DNA from 4 places in the Antribacter sp. NEAU-D49 genome. Region 1 is predicted to be linked to each of the others. Evidence: riboswitches for the same ligand, from Rfam matches in the RefSeq annotation. Region 1 holds a riboswitch; each other region holds the start of a gene.

What was found. A riboswitch is a leader RNA that binds a small molecule or an ion and turns the genes downstream of it on or off. The one in region 1 is predicted to bind cyclic di-AMP.
Region 2: linked by a shared signal. The riboswitch ahead of AC060K_RS13770 (C40 family peptidase) and the one ahead of AC060K_RS11065 (C40 family peptidase) in region 1 are both predicted to bind cyclic di-AMP.
Region 3: linked by a shared signal. The riboswitch ahead of AC060K_RS05285 (C40 family peptidase) and the one ahead of AC060K_RS11065 (C40 family peptidase) in region 1 are both predicted to bind cyclic di-AMP.
Region 4: linked by a shared signal. The riboswitch ahead of AC060K_RS05935 (C40 family peptidase) and the one ahead of AC060K_RS11065 (C40 family peptidase) in region 1 are both predicted to bind cyclic di-AMP.

What each region holds. Positions count from the first base shown of each region.
Region 1 covers NZ_JBXTSN010000012.1:39,616-43,485, forward strand. The annotation lists gene AC060K_RS11055 (GntR family transcriptional regulator) at 1-280, shown strand, start outside; gene AC060K_RS11060 (universal stress protein) at 441-1,544, opposite strand; gene AC060K_RS11065 (C40 family peptidase) at 1,715-2,473, opposite strand; cyclic di-AMP (ydaO/yuaA leader) riboswitch at 2,476-2,665, opposite strand; gene AC060K_RS11070 (iron-dependent transcriptional repressor DtxR) at 2,829-3,563, opposite strand; gene serC (phosphoserine transaminase) at 3,722-3,870, shown strand, end outside.
Region 2 covers NZ_JBXTSN010000016.1:98,215-102,084, forward strand. The annotation lists gene AC060K_RS13760 (copper resistance CopC/CopD family protein) at 113-1,468, shown strand; gene AC060K_RS13765 (heavy-metal-associated domain-containing protein) at 1,544-1,744, opposite strand; cyclic di-AMP (ydaO/yuaA leader) riboswitch at 2,066-2,235, shown strand; gene AC060K_RS13770 (C40 family peptidase) at 2,234-2,998, shown strand; gene AC060K_RS13775 (DUF2269 domain-containing protein) at 3,133-3,633, opposite strand; gene AC060K_RS13780 (hypothetical protein) at 3,639-3,806, opposite strand.
Region 3 covers NZ_JBXTSN010000004.1:104,154-108,023, forward strand. The annotation lists gene AC060K_RS05275 (hypothetical protein) at 1-8, shown strand, start outside; gene AC060K_RS05280 (DUF2269 domain-containing protein) at 8-514, shown strand; gene AC060K_RS05285 (C40 family peptidase) at 664-1,431, opposite strand; cyclic di-AMP (ydaO/yuaA leader) riboswitch at 1,430-1,599, opposite strand; gene AC060K_RS05290 (heavy-metal-associated domain-containing protein) at 1,921-2,121, shown strand; gene AC060K_RS05295 (copper resistance CopC/CopD family protein) at 2,196-3,560, opposite strand.
Region 4 covers NZ_JBXTSN010000005.1:20,016-23,885, reverse strand. The annotation lists gene AC060K_RS05940 (TrkH family potassium uptake protein) at 1-565, opposite strand, end outside; gene AC060K_RS05935 (C40 family peptidase) at 717-1,394, opposite strand; cyclic di-AMP (ydaO/yuaA leader) riboswitch at 1,398-1,572, opposite strand; gene AC060K_RS05930 (putative RNA methyltransferase) at 1,758-2,621, shown strand; gene AC060K_RS05925 (C40 family peptidase) at 2,680-3,486, opposite strand; gene AC060K_RS05920 (alpha/beta fold hydrolase) at 3,816-3,870, shown strand, end outside.

The DNA of each region.
Region 1 (3,870 bases):
CAGCCGCCGTCGTACCGGCACCGTCATCGCTGTGGGTATGGGTATGGCGGGAATCTCAGCGCCGATTGCCGCCACAGCCATACCCGCAGCAGCGGGCGAAGCGGCGGGCGAAGCGGCGGGCGAAGCGGCGGGGGCGAGGTCGACCGGGGAAGGCAGTTCAGCGGGACGCGGTGAGGCGCTCGTCGCGCAGGCACGGGCCCTGGTCGCCGAGGCGCGCGCGGCCGGCCTGTCCGACGACGCCGTGCTCGACCTGGTCCGGGGCGCTCTCCACACGCCGTGAGGAGGGGTGCGTGCACATTGCTTCGGCACTTTGTCGGGGGGGGGGGGGGGGGGCGGGGGGGCCCCCCCCCCCCCCCGCCCCCGGGGCGCGGGGGGGGGGGGGGGGCCGCCACCCGCCCCCCCCCCCCCCCCCGACAAAGTGCCGAAGTGATGTGCGCGGCTCAGGCCTGCGCGACCTCCGCCGGGTCGGACTCCGCGCAGTTGCGGTTGACCACCAGCACGGGGCACGCCGAGTGGTGCAGCACCGCCTGGCTGGTGGAGCCCAGCAGGAGCCCGCGGAAGCCGCCGCGCCCTCGCGACCCGACCACGATCATGTCGGACGCCGAGGAGAACTCCGTGAGCAGCTCGGCGCCGGTTCCGTCGAGCACGATCCGCCGGATCACCATGCCCGGGTTCTGCGCCTCGTGCCGGTCGATGATGACGTCGAGCCCGGCCTTGATGTCGGCCAGCACCTGCTCGTGGTCGATGTTGGAGGGCAGCCACGCCAGCAGCCCAGCGCCTGAGCCGACCGGGACGCCCGCCACGGCCGTCAGCTCGGAGTCCCAGGCCTTGGCCTGCGCGATCGCGTGCCGCAGCGCCACCTCAGCCTGGGGCGACCCGTCGACACCGACCACGATGCGGCGCACGTCGCGCACCGCGCTCCACGGCCGGGTACCACCGGCCGCGCCACCACCGGCCGCGCCACCACCGGCCGCGCCACCACCGGCCGCGCCACCACCGGCCGCGTCAGCCTGCGCCGGCCCGCCCGCCGAGGCCTCCGCGGCCGACTCCGCCTCCTGCGCCGCGGCCTCGTCGGACCCGGGCGGCGCCCACGCGCCACGCCCCCTGGTCTCGCGCAGCGGGACCACCACGACGGGGCAGTGCGCGTGCGCGGGCAGCGCCGACGAGACGGTGCCGAGGAGCCGTTCCGTGAAGCCTCCGCGGCCCCGGGTGCCGACCACGGCGAAGCCGTAGTCGCGCGACAGCTCGACGAGCACCCCGGCCGCGTCGCCGGTCGCCACAGCCGTGGTCACCCGTACGCCGCAGCCCTCGACCCTGGCCTCCGCCTCCGCGAGCACCGCGCGGGCGCCTTCCTGGATGGTGCTGTCGTCGAGCGCCGCATACCCGCCGTCGAGCGAGGCCGCGGTGAACGACGGGAGCGAATAGCTGCACACGATGTGCAGCGCCCAGCCGATCCGGCGGGCGTACGCCGCCGCCCAGTCCAACGCGTGCAGGCTCGCCTCCGAGCCGTCGACCCCGACCAGCACGACCTCCGGTCGCTTCATCGCGCCTCCCGCGTCTCTCTGGAGTGATGCCACCACGCTACTCGTCCGGCGGGGCCCCGGCAGGGAAGCACGCACGACGGCGCCCGCCGTCCCCGGAGGGGGCAGATGCACGACGCCCCGGTCCATGGGATGGACCGGGGCGTCGGTGGCGGTAGCTGTCGCTGGTCGGCTCAGTACCGGATGAACTGCGGCGAGCTCATCCAGATCGCGCGGAACTGGATGGTCTTGCCGGGGCGCGGTGCGTCGATCATCGTGTTGCCGCCGGCGTAGATGCCGATGTGGCCCGGCTGGTAGATGAGGTCGCCCGGCTGCGCCTCGGCGCGGGAGATCCGGGTACCGCCCGCAGCCTGCGCGGACGACGTGCGCGGAAGGTTGATGCCCGCCTGCGCGTAGACGTAGGAGGTGAAGCCGGAGCAGTCGAACCCGGCGGGCGTGGTGCCACCCGACAGGTACGGGACGCCCACGTAACGGGCCGCGATCGAGACGATCGTGGAGCCGTTGGCCGAGGCCGGGGCAGCCGCGCCGATGCTGCTCGAGCTCGAGCTCGAGGCGGTGGTCGACGTCGTCGTAGAACGCGACGTGGTGGTTGCCCGGACGGGCTCCGGCTCCGGCTCGGGGGCCGGCGTCACGGAGATGACTGCCTGCTCCACCGAGAGGTCGGCGTCGGCGGCCACTGCGACCACCGGGGCGGCCGCGAGAGCGGTGCGCGCCTGCTGCGTCAGAGCAGACAGGTCGACGGTGCTCAGCTTGGCGGCGTCGTTGGCGACGGGAGCGGCCTGGGCGGCCATGGCGCCGCCGAAGGTCGAGACGAGGAGCCCAGCCCCTGCTGCGACGACGGCCGCGTTGCGGCCGACGTTCGGGTTCTGTGCAAGGCCAGCTACAGGTCGGCGCGCTGCACGATGGCGAGCGCGAGACGTACGTGCGGTCACGTAGTACCTCTCCTTGTACGCCTACGAGGTCAGCTGTCGGGTTCGGGTGGGAGAAAGCACCCGGCCGAGCGACCCGAGAGTCCGCCCGACTTCACCCCAAGGACGCACCCTGGCGCCCAAAGTGGGTCCCCCGCCTCTGTCATGCGGGTCGTGGTGGCCCCGGCCGGTGACAGAGTTCGGCGTCCGTCCGAGGGCTCCGGTGGATTAACTCCTCGGAGCGGTTCTGAACGTACCGGAACCTCGGATGAATGTCACGTTCACGTCACGAAGGCGACCTGTCGCATAACTGGTGATGACACAGAACCGCCTCCGTGCTGCAGCACGGAGGCGGTTCACCAAGTGGTCTTGTGCGAGGTCAGGAAGCCGCCACGAAGAGGTGACGAGCCAGGTCCTCGGGCAGGTCGAGCACGAGCGGATCGCCTGCGACAGCCTCTGCCGGCACGTCCGCCGAGACCGTGTAGACGCCGTTCTCGTGGGTCGCGACGATGCGGGCCCCGGGCACCAGCCCGGCGTCCGCGAGACGGGCGAGCAGGTCGACGTCCGTCTGCAGCGGCTCCGCGATCCGGGTGAGCGACGCCGAGACGGAACCGCGCACCCCCTTCTTCGCCGCCGCCTCGAAGACGGCGGGCAGCGAGGCCACGCCCGCGAGGAACGGCACGTCCGTGAAGTCCTCGCCGAGCTCGGAGAGGCCGGGGATGGGGTTGCCGTACGGGTCGTGGTGCGGGTGGTCGAGCAGACCCACGAGGCGCCGCTCCACCTGCTCGCTCATCACGTGCTCCCAGCGGCACGCCTCGACGTGCACGTGCTCCCAGTCGAGCTTGATGACGTCGGTCAGCAGGCGCTCCGCCAGGCGGTGCTTGCGCATGACCCGCATCGCCTTGTCGTGCCCTGCCTCCGTGAGCTCGAGGTGGCGGTCGCCGGTGACCACCAGCAGACCGTCGCGCTCCATGCGCGCGACCGTCTGCGACACCGTGGGACCCGAGTGCCCCAGCCGCTCCGCGATCCGGGCGCGCAGCGGTGTGATGTCCTCCTCGTCCAGCTCGTAGATCGTCTTGAGGTACATCTCGGTGGTGTCGATCAGGTCCGTCACGTCCACTCCCGTTCTTGCCGGCTCCGCGGGCCCGCCGTCGGCGGCGGGTCGTCTCGGCGGACGACCCGGCACACCGGCTCGCCGACCCTCGTCCTAGTCTAGGTGGGGGCGCCGACATGGCCCCTCACCCCCGCCGCACGCGCCCCTCGGAGCCCGCCATGCCGTTGACCATCCCCACCGACCTGCTGCCCGCGGACGGCCGGTTCGGGTCAGGCCCGTCGAAGGTGCGGCCCGCCCAGGTCCAGGCCCTCGTGGACCACGCTGACGTGCTGGGCACGTCGCACCGCCAGCCGCCTGTCAAGGACCT
Region 2 (3,870 bases), on a different contig from region 1:
GGGGATCAGCCGCACGTAGTGACGCCGCGGACCACCCCGACAGCGCCTGGTTCGCCGTCCCGCGGGGATGCCGCTGTGTGTTCATCACTACGAGACGGAAGGCCGCTCGGCCATGCCAAGTACCCTCGCGCTGAGACTCGTCCGCACTCTGCTCGTGGCGACCGCTCTGACGATCTGCTGCGCCACGCCTGCTTTTGCCCATACGAAGCTGTCCTCGTCCGATCCTGCGGACGGGTCGACGTCGACGGGACCGGTCGCCACCGTGACCCTGACCTTCACGCTCCCAGTGACCCCCATCGGCGAGGCGGTCGAGATCGCCGGACCCGAAGGCACCATCGAGACCGAAGTCACCCAAGCCCAGGACGGCGTCCTCGTCGTCGCTACGCCGGGCACGCCATTGGCTGACGGCAGCTACACCGTGGTCTGGTCCGTCGCGGCGCAGGACGGTCACACGATCGAAGGGCGCCTGGCTTTCACCGTCGGCGAACCGACAGCCACGGCGGGCGGCTCCAACGACAGCCCTTCGACGTCGCACTCGGGACACACCATGGCGTCGATGCAGGATCACCCCGTGCCGCCCTTCATCGATGCGGTAGGGAGGTCCGGCAACGCGGCGACGCTCTGGGGGTGGCTCGTTGCAGCAGGCGGCCTAGCGTTCGCCGGTCTCGTTCTGCGCGGACGCGACGCGGAGGACATCCCCGTCGCGCTCTCCACCGTGCGCTGGACCGGTGCGGTGATCCTGGTCGGGCTGATCCTGCGTGTCGCCTCTCGGGCGATGACGCTCGCCCACGGTGGCACCACGGCCGCCGTCTCGCCGTCCGCCGTCGCCGACTCGCTCACGGGCTCGACAGGTTGGGTGATCGGGCTGCAAGCGGCCGGAGCCTTCGCCGTCCTGGCCGGAGCTCGCCGCAGCCTGCGCACCTCGGCCGTCGCCATGGTCGGCGTCGTCCTGGCCGCCGCAGGCATCGTCCTCGACGGTCATAGCAACACCGCAGATCCACGCTGGCTCGTTCTGACCGCCGACGTCGCCCACCTGGCGGGTGCGGCGACCTGGCTCGGAGGTGTGGTCATGCTCACCGTGATCCTCCGCCGCCGACAGCAGGAAGGACGACACCTCGACGTCGGGCTGATAGCTGCCAGGTTCTCGGTGATCGCTGGAGCCTCCCTTGCGGTCGTCGGCATAGCCGGCGTCCTTCTCACGGCGACAATCCTCGACCGTGTGCCCCAGCTGTGGGAGACGGACTGGGGACTTGCTCTGCTCGCCAAGGTCGCGGTCGTGGCTGTGGTCGGCCTCATCGGCGCCTACAACCACTTCCACACGCTGCCGCTCTTGAGCGCGACCAACGGACGCCGGCACGGACGCCCTTCCGGGGAGGCTCTGCACCGCAGCGCTACACCCGAAACCGCACTCATGGTGGCTGTCGTGCTGATCACTGGTTGGCTCGTGGGTGCGGCGACCACTGCATGACGGTGGTCGCGGGCCCGTACGGCCGCCGTCGGCGAGTCACGACTTCGCCGACGGCGGCGGTGCTCCCTCGGCGGCTCAGGCGACCTGGTAGCCGAGCTGGGTGATGGCCGCACGGACGGCGTCGTGGTCGGCGCCGGGGCCAACCACCGTGACGGTGCCGGCCGCGAGGTCGACCGACGTGTCCTCGACTCCGTCGACCTGCTTGACGACGCCGGTGACCTTGGCGGCGCAGCCGCCACACGTCATTCCCTGGACCGAGTACGTCGTGGTGCTCATATTGCGTCCTCTCGTATGCGGCGGCGCCTGGTCGGCGACTGCCTCGTGAACGCCCGTGGTGCCGGACGGTGGTTCAGCTGCGCCGCGGGCCCGCTCAGGTCGGCTGGACATATGGAGCGGCGTCCCCGGGAGCACCTTGGGCTGCACTGAGGATACCCCCGCCGGGTATGTCTGGGCTCGGGCCATGCACAAGCCGGATACTTCGGTCACGTCGCAAGAGCGGGACTAGGGGGTCGTGACCTGACTGTGACATCTCGGCGATCCTGGGTTACGGTCGATCCACCTCGCGGAGAATCCGCGGGCGCCCGAGGCGGACGCCGAGCCCTGTCACCGCCCCCAGGTTCGTACGACCAGATGACAGGGACGGGGGACCCATGCAAGTGGGCACCACCGGTGTCCTTGGGGTGAAGCCGCACAGGTAGGAGTGCGGCCGGGTCTGTCTCCGACCCGAACCCGACAGCTCACCTCGCAGGCGGTAGGAGAACCGACGTGACCTCATGCTCGCCCGGGCGCCATCGTGCTGCCCGTAGCCCCATCACCCCGCTGACCCCCCTGTCGCGCGCCGCTGCGCGCAGCGTCGGCGCCGCCGCCCGCCGGGGCGCTGTCGTCGCCGCCGGCTCCGGCCTGATCATGGGGATGTTCAGCGCCCCCGCGAACGCGAACGACCGAACCGTGTCGACCGTCGACTTCCACGCGCTGACCGCGGACGCCCGCCAGTCGCTGGCCTCAGCCCCTGTGGTGACGGTCGCCGCCAACACCGAGTTCATCGTCGAGACCGGCACGATCGCCGTGACCCCGGCGCCGGAGCCGGAGCCGGCCCCCGAGCCGGAGCCCGTCGTCGAGGTCGCCTCGCGCACCGAGACGCGTACCCCCGTCGCGGCGGCGGACGCCCCGGAGGAGGCCGCACCCGTCCGCGCCGGCACCAACTCGGACGTTGTCGCCATCGGCATGCAGTACCTCGGAGTGCCGTACCTCTGGGGCGGCTCGACCCCCGCCGGGTTCGACTGCTCCGGCTTCACCTCGTACGTCTACGCCAAGGTCGGCATCACCCTGCCCCGCACCTCGTCGCAGCAGCGCTACGCCGGCACCGTGGTCTCGCGCGCCGAGGCACAGCCCGGCGACCTGATCTGGAGCCCCGGCCACATCGCCATCTACGCCGGTGACGGCATGCAGATCGAGGCCCCCGTCCCAGGTCAGACCGTGCGCTACAGCAGGCTCTGGCAGGACAGCCCGACCTTCATCCGCGTCGGCTGAGCCCTGCTCCGCAGGCCTCGACACCCCGTCGACAGTCTGAACTCCAGGGTGACATCCCGGTGCGCCCGGTCCCTTGTGGACCAGGCGCACCGGCGTGTGGGCTGCTAGAGCGGTCATGACTCACTCGCTACACGTCATCCAGCAGGAGGTCGCTGAGCGCGGCGCCAGCCGTACCGCGTCATCCCGCGCGGCTTGTAGATGTTGAGAGCCAACGGGACGAGCAGCACGACCATCCCACCGACCGCGTGGAACAGATCCCCGCCGAGCTGGTCGACATCGCCGGCGGGGTCCGCCGCGACTGCGGCGATCGCCTCGACCGCGGGCAGGTGGAGCACCAGGATCACGAACGCGAAGGCCGTCAGTACCAGGCTGATCACCACCCAGTAGTGTCGCAACAATCCCCAGGGTGTACCGAGGGCCTGGACCATCCCGGTCACGAGCGCTATCGCGGCGAGCGGGATCAACGCATACCGCAACACTGGTTCCATCATCACGTACGCAGCCCGCACGATCTGCTGGTCGTCACTTGCATAGATGGGCACGTTCAGGGCGATGTAGGCGACGATGGCGCCGAGCCAGCCCACTGAGCTGGCGATGTGAACCGTCAGCATCAGTTTCCGGATCGCCGGAGACATCGGCATCAGCCGTGCACACCAGGGCCGTGCTCGCCGCCCACGAGCAGCATGACCAGCACGAGCGCGACAGCTGCTGTCGCAGCGCCTATCGCCAGCAACTTGACCCAGCGGGGCAGCCCCGGATGGGGCTCTCGAGGCTTGCCGGGCGCCGCGTCCGATGTGTTCTCCGTCATGGTCGTCTCCTCGTGTCAGCTGCCGGGCAGATCAGATCCTGTATACAAAGTGTATTGGCTACTG
Region 3 (3,870 bases), on a different contig from region 1:
ACGGCTGATGCCGATGTCCCCGGCGATCCGGAAACTGATGCTGACGGTTCACGTCGCCAGTTCAGTGGGCTGGCTCGGCGCGATCGTCGCCTACATCGCATTGAACGTGCCCATCTTTGCAAGCGACGACCAGCAGACCGTGCGGGCTGCGTACGTGATGATGGATCCGGTGTTGCGGTATGCCTTGATCCCTCTCGCTGCGGTAGCGCTTGTGACCGGGATCGTCCAGGCCCTCGGTACGCCCTGGGGATTGCTGCGGCACTACTGGGTGGTGATCAGCCTTGTACTGACGGCTGTCGCGTTTGTGATCCTGGTGCTCCACCTGCCCGCGGTCGAGGCCATGGCCGCAGTCGCGGCGGACCCCGCTGGCGATGTCGACCAGCTCGGCGGGGATCTGTTCCACGCGGTCGGTGGGATGGTCGTGTTGCTCGTCCCGTTGGCTCTCAACATCTACAAGCCGCGGGGGATGACGCGGTACGGCTGGCGCCGCACTCAGGTACGCGACCCAGCGTAGGGGCCTCCCGGAGGATCTGTGGCGAGCGGGCCATGACCGCTCTAGCAGCCCACACGCCGGTGCGCCTGGTCCACGAGGGACCAGGCGCACCGTGATGTCACCCTGAAGCTCGGGCTGTCAATCGAGTGTCGAGGCCTGAGGAGCGGGGCTCAGCCGACGCGGATGAAGGTCGGGCTGTCCTGCCAGAGCTTGCTGTAGCGCACGGTCTGACCCGGGACGGGGGCCTCGATCTGCATTCCGTCACCGGCGTAGATCGCGATGTGGCCGGGGCTCCAGATCAGGTCGCCGGGCTGTGCCTCGGCGCGTGAGACCACGGTGCCGGCGTAGCGCTGCTGCGACGACGTGCGGGGCAGGGTGATGCCGACCTTGGCGTAGACGTACGAGGTGAAGCCGGAGCAGTCGAACCCGGCGGGGGTCGAGCCGCCCCACAGGTACGGCACGCCGAGGTACTGCATGCCGATGGCGACAACGTCCGAGTTGGCGCCGGCGAGGACGGGCGCGGCCTCCTCCGGGGTGTCGGCGGCCGGGACGGGAGCGGCGCGTGTCTCGGTCCGCGAGGCGACCTCGACGACGGACTGGAGTTCGGGTTCGGGCTCCGGCTCGGGCGCCGGGGTCACGGCGATCGTGCCGGTCTCGACGATGAACTCCGTGTCGGCGGCGACCGTCACCACAGGGGCCGAGGCCAGCGACTGGCGGGCGTCCGCGGTCAGCGCGTGGAAGTCGACGGTCGACACCGATCGGTCGTTCGCATTCGCGGGGGCGCTGAACATCCCCATGATGAGGCCGGAGCCGGCGGCGACGACGGCGCCCCGGCGGGCGGCGGCGCCGAAGTTGCGCGCAGCGGCGCGCGACAAGGGGGTCAGCGGGGTGATGGGGCTACGGGCAGCACGATGGCGCCCGGGCGTGCATGAGGTCACGTCGGTTCTCCTACCGCCTGCGAGGTGAGCTGTCGGGTTCGGGTCGGAGACAGACCCGGCCGCACACCTACCCGTGCGGCTTCACCCCAAGGACACCGGTGGTGCCCACTTGCATGGGTCCCCCGTCCCTGTCATCTGGTCGTACGAACCTCGGGGCGGTGACAGGGCTCGGCGTCCGCCTCGGGCGCCCGCGGATTCTCCGCGAGATGGATCGACCGTAACCCAGGATCGCGGAAATGTCACAGTCAGGTCACGACCCCCGAGTCCCCTGTCTTGTGACGTGACCGAAGTGCCGGGCTTGGGCATCAGCGGGCACTGAGAATACCCGCCGGGGGTATTCTCAGTGCAGCGCAAGGTGCTCCCGAGGCGCCGCTCCATGTGCCCAGCCGACCAGAGCGGGCCCGCGGCGCAGCTGAACCACCCTCCGGCACCACGGGCGTACACGAGGCAGTCGCCAACCAGGCGCCGCCGCATACGAGAGGAAGCAATATGAGCACCACGACGTACGCAGTCCAGGGAATGACGTGTGGTGGCTGCGCCGCCAAGGTCACCGGTGCCGTCAGGCAGGTCGACGGAGTCGAGGACACGTCGGTCGACCTCGCGGCCGGCACCGTGACGGTGGTCGGCCCCGGTGCCGACCAGGACGCGGTCCGTGTGGCCATCGCCCAGCTCGGTTACCAGGTCGCCTGAGCCGCCAAGACAGCACCGCCGCCGTCGGCGAGCTTGTAGCTCGTCGACGGCGGCAGTACGGGCCCGCCGCCACCTCATGCCGTGGTCGCCGCACCCACGAGCCAACCAGTGATCAGCACGACCGCCATCATGAGCACGGTTTCGGGTGTAGCAGTGCGGTGCAGAGCCTCCCCGGAGGGGCGGCCGTGCCGGCGTCCGTTCGTCGCGCTCAAGAGTGGAACAGTGTGGAAGTGGTTGTAGGCGCCGATGAGGCCGACCACAGCCACGACTGCGACCTTGGCGAGCAGAGCAAGGCCCCAGTCTGTCTCCCACAGTTGGGACACGCTGTCGAGAATCGTCGCCGTCAGTAGGACGCCAGCTATGCCGACGACCGCAAGGGAGGCTCCAGCGGTCACCGAGAACCTGGCAGCCATCAGCCCGACGTCGAGGTGTCGTCGTTCCTTCTGCCGATGCCGGAGGATCACGGTGAGCATGACCACACCTCCGAGCCAGGTCGCCGCACCCGCCAGATGGGCGACGTCGGCGGCCAGAACGAGCCAGCGTGGATCCGCGGTGTTGCTATGACCGTCGAGGACGATGCCGGCGGCGGCCAGGACGACGCCGACCATGGAGACGGCCGAGGTGCGCAGGCTGCGACGAGCCCCGGCCAGGACGGCGACGGCTCCGGCCGCATGCAGGCCGATCACCCAACCTGTCGCGCCCGCGAGCGAGTCGACGACGGCCGACGGCGAGACGGCGGCCGTGATGTCACCGTGGGCGAGAGTCACCGCCCGAGAGGCGACACGCAGGATCAGCCCGACCAGGATCACCGCACCGGTCCAGCGCACCGTGGAGAGCACGACGGGGATGTCCTCCGAGTCGCGTCCGCGCAGAACGAGACCGGCGAACGCTAGGCCGCCTGCTGCGACGAGCCACCCCCAGAGCGTCGCCGCGTTCCCGGACCTCCCTACCGCGTCGACGAAGGGCGGCACGGGGTGATCCTGCATCGACCCCATGGAGTGTCCCGAGTGCGACGCCGAAGGGCTGTCGTCGGAGTTGCCCGCCGAGCCCGATGCAGCTGTCGGTTCGCCGACGGTGAAAGCCAGGCGCCCATCGATCGTGTGACCGTCCTGCGCCGCGACGGACCAGCTCACGGTGTAGCTGCCGTCAGCCAACGGCGTGCCCGGCGTAGCGACGACGAGGACGCCGTCTTGGGCTTGGGTAACTTCGGCGTCGATGGTGCCCTCGGGGCCAGCGATCTCGACGGCCTCGCCGATGGGCGTCACTGGGAGCGTGAAGGTCAGGGTCACGGCGGCGACCGGACCCGTCGACGTGGACCCGTCCGCAGGATCGGACGAGGACAGCTTCGTATGGGCAAAGGCAGGCGTCGCGCACCAGACCGTCAGAGCGGTCGCCGCTAGCAGAGTGCGCACGAGTCTCAGCGCGAGGGTACTTGGCATGGCCGAGCGGCCTTCCGTCTCGTAGTGATGAACACACAGCGGCACCACCGCGGGACGGCGAACCAGGCGCTGTCGGCGGGGTGGCTCGTGGCGGCACTACGTGCGGCTGATACCCAGTGCGTCCAACGATGGTTCACACCATGCCCTCGTTGACGCCCTCACCGGACAACAGACCTGGACGAGCCGTGTCAAGACCCGGCCGGGGGCGCCGCCGGCCGGCAGGGCTAGGGTCAACGGGCCGGGCGTCGGCACCATCAGGCACATCACCGTCGACTCGTGGCACTCGCAAGTCTGACTGCAGTGGCCTGAC
Region 4 (3,870 bases), on a different contig from region 1:
AGAGGGCGAAGCCGGCGTTGTTGAACGCTGAGACCGCGTGGAAGACGCCGAGCCACAGCGCCCGGCCGGGCGGCTCCCCGTAGCCGACGGCGAACCGTGCGGCGAGAGCCAGCGCCGTCACCGCCTCGATGACGAGCGAGATGCAGATGGCACCCAGCAGGACGGCCCGCAGGTCGCCGAGCCCCACGGCACGGGTCGAGGCCGCCGCAACGAGGCGGGTGCTCAGGTCGAGCCGGCGCGACAGCAGCAGGCCGAGGGTGGAGGCGACGGCCATGACGCCGAGCCCGCCCACCTGGATCAGGACCAGGATCACGACGTGCCCGAACGTGGTCCAGAAGACCGGGGTGTCGGTGACGATCAGCCCGGTCACGCAGACGGCGGACGTGGCGGTGAAGAGCGCCTCGACGAAGCTCGCGTTGCGGTCCGTCGAGGCGACGGGCAGCGACAGGAGGGCCGTACCGGCGGCGATGGCGGCGAGGAACCCGAGCACCACGAGCTGCCCGGGCCGACGGCGGAGAGACGCAGCGCTCGTCACCTTCTGCTCGGTACGCGTGCTGTACCGCATGTTCCTCCCGGGCCGGCTCGACGGCCGGGTGCTGTTGTGGACACCTGGCGTCAGCGCCGACGAGTACGGTACTCGCGCGCACGACGAAGGGCCCGCCCGGGGTAGGGCGAGCCCTTCGTCAGTACGCCGCCGCGGTGGGGCCGCGGGGAGGTCAGGTGACGCGGATGAACGTAGCGGACGACCAGTTCAGCTCGACGTACCGGACGGGTACGCCCGGCTGGCTCGCCTCGACGATCATGCCGTTGCCTGCGTAGAGGGCGACGTGCCCGGATCGCCAGACGATGTCGCCCGGGCGCGGGTTCGACACGACGGTGCCCGCGTACCGCAGCTGCGACGACGTGCGCGGCAGGTCCACGCCCAGCTGGTCGTAGACGTAGTTGATGAGGCCGGAGCAGTCGAAGCCGGTCGAGGGCTTGGTGCCGCCCCAGGTGTACCGGATGCCCACGTATTCCAGGGCGATGGAGACGGCCTGGTTGCCGATCGGCACCGCCTTGCGCTCGGCGGTCACCGAGACGGGCGCGTGCTCCACGGTGAACCCGGCGTCGGCGGGCACGCTGACCGTGGGGGCCAGGGCGAGCGACGAGCGCGCCTGAGAGGTGATGGCCTCGAGGTCGAGGGTCTTGATGGCCCCTCCGACGTCGTTGGCCACCGGGGCGGCGGAGGCCGTCGGGGCGAACGTCGAGACGAGGACTCCGGCGCCGGCTGCGGCCATCGCGCCCTTGCGGGCGAGGGCTCCGGCGTTCTCGGCCGCCGCGCGGGCGACGATCGTGATGGGCGTCGTAACGGGGCGGTCCGCACGATGGCGGCCGCGAGGGGTGGCTGTCGTCACCTGATGGTCTCCTGTGACCGCCTGCGAGGTGAGCTGTCGGGTTCGGGTGGGAGATGCTGCACCCGGCCGGACGGTCGCTGAGCTCCCGTTCGGCTTCACCCCGAGGACGCCTCCGGCGCCCGAAGGTGGTTCCCCCGTCCCCGTCATGTTCTTCCTGGTCGTGGGGCGGTTGACAGGGCTCGGCGGCCCGTCCCACGGCTCCACCGGGCGGCGGAGCGATTCAGACCGTACACCTGGACCTCGCAAAAGTCACGATCGTGTCACGGCGGGCAACCATCCCCGGTGGTCCGGCACGTGGGCCCACCCCCTGCCGCGACCCCCTGTCGCGACCCCCTGCGGGGCGGCCGCGTACGCTGCCTGATCATGGAATCTCCCCGCTCCGCGGCCGGTGCGCCCGTCTTCCGGTGCCCCGCCTGCGAGGAACCCCTCCCGCGACAGGGGCCGGGATACCGCTGCTCTGAGGGTCACACCTACGACGTGGCCAAGGAGGGGTACGTCAACCTGCTCCTCGCCCAGCACCGCAGCTCGAAGGATCCCGGGTACAGCAAGGAGATGATCGCCGGACGGCGGGACTTCTTCGACGCCGGCCACTACGAGCCGCTCGCCGACGGCGTGGCCGAGGTGTTCGCCGGGCACCTCCCGGACGGCTCGGCGACGGTCCTGGACGCCGGCTGCGGCGAGGGGTACTACCTCCGCCGGCTGCGGGAGCACCTGGGCGGGCTGCCGCAGGGTCGCGACCACCTGCTCGTGGGCACCGACGTGTCCAAGCACGCCGTGCGGGTCGCGGCCAAGCGGGACCCCCTCGGCACGTACGCCGTGGCGGGGACGTTCCGGATGCCCGTCCTCGCGGACCGGGTCGACGTGCTGCTCACCCACTTCTCCCCGGTGTCACCCGCCGACTTCCGGCGCGTCGTCCGGCCGGGCGGCGTGGTGCTCGTCGGGGGACCCGGCGAGGGCCACCTGTACTCCTTCAAGGAGCTGCTCTACGACCGGGCGGTGACGCACGAGCCGGGGGACGCCCTGGCCGGTGAGCCGGGCTTCGAGCCGCTGGGCGTTCACCACGTGCGCTACCCGCTCCGCCTGCGCGGGCCAGGTCAGGTGGCGAACCTGCTCCTGATGACGCCCTACAACTGGTCGGTCCCCGCGGACCTGCGCGAACGCCTGACCGGGCTCGACAGCCTCGACACCGACGTCGACGTGCTGGTCCGGGCGTACCGGGTGGTGTGACGCCGACGGGTCGCCTCCTGGGGGAGGCGACCCGTTCGCCGTCGGCCGGCCTGGCGTGTCAGTAGACGCGCAGGTAGACCGGGTTGTCCTGCCAGATCGGCGCGTAGCGCGAGGGGGTGCCCGCGTACACGGCCTCCACCTGCATGCCGTCGCCCATGTAGATCGAGATGTGCCCGGGAGACCAGATGAGGTCGCCGGGCCGGGCCTGGGCGGCCGAGACGACCTGTCCGACGTTCCTGATGCTCGATGACGAGTGCGGCAGCGAGATGCCGACCTGGGCGTACGCGTACGACACGAGGCCCGAGCAGTCCAGGCCGGACGACGGCGTGGAGCCGCCGCTGACGTAGCGGATGCCGGTGAGACCGCGCGCGATCGAGGCCACGCGGGCACCGATCGAGCCGTCGGAAGCGGGGGCCGCGGCCGGGGCAGCTGCCTCGGTCCCGGCCTCCGTGGCGGTCGTGGTCGTGGTGGCGGCGCGGGTGGTGGTCCGCGACGTGGTCTCCGTGCGGGTGGCCCGCTCGGGCTCGGGTTCCGGCACGGGCTCCGGCTTCGGAGCCGGCGTGACGGCGATGGTCCCCGTCTCGACGGTGAGCGTCGAGTCCGCGGCGACCGTGACGGCCGGCGACGTGGCGAGCTGGGCGCGGGCCGCGGCGGTCAGCGCGTCGACATCGACGGTGCTGATCCGGGCGGCGGGCTTGTCGGCGGCGTGCGCGCTGGGAGCCAGCGCGGAGACGAGGAGCCCGGAGGCGGCGGCGACGAACGCACCCTTGCGGGCGAGGCCGGTCGCGCTGCGGGACAGCTCGGTCAGAGGCGTGATGGTGCGGCGGTCAGCGCGATGTCGACCGCGCCGTTCGGACGTGCTCACCCATGGTCTCCAGTTGCCTGTGAGGGTTCGAGGAGCGCCTGGCCGTGTCCGGCCCGAGGCCCCTCGACCGCGTCACGGGCCGACGCGGCGGTGTCGACGGTAACAACATTCCGACGGTCGTGTCACAACCAGATAACGATTGTTGGTGATTGTCTTGACGGACGCCGCCCTTGCAAGTTGAGAACTCGCCGCGAACCGGGCATCTGACCGGTCGGGCGCGGTGAGCCGAAGGGCGAGCGCCGAGGCACGGGCACATGCTGTATCGCATGTCAGGCGCCCCTGGACGGGCGGAACGGTTCGAGGCCCACGGCCTCACGACCGTCGCCCACATGACGACCTCCCTCGGGGAGGCGCGTCGCGCCGTCGTGCTGGTGCACGGCGTGG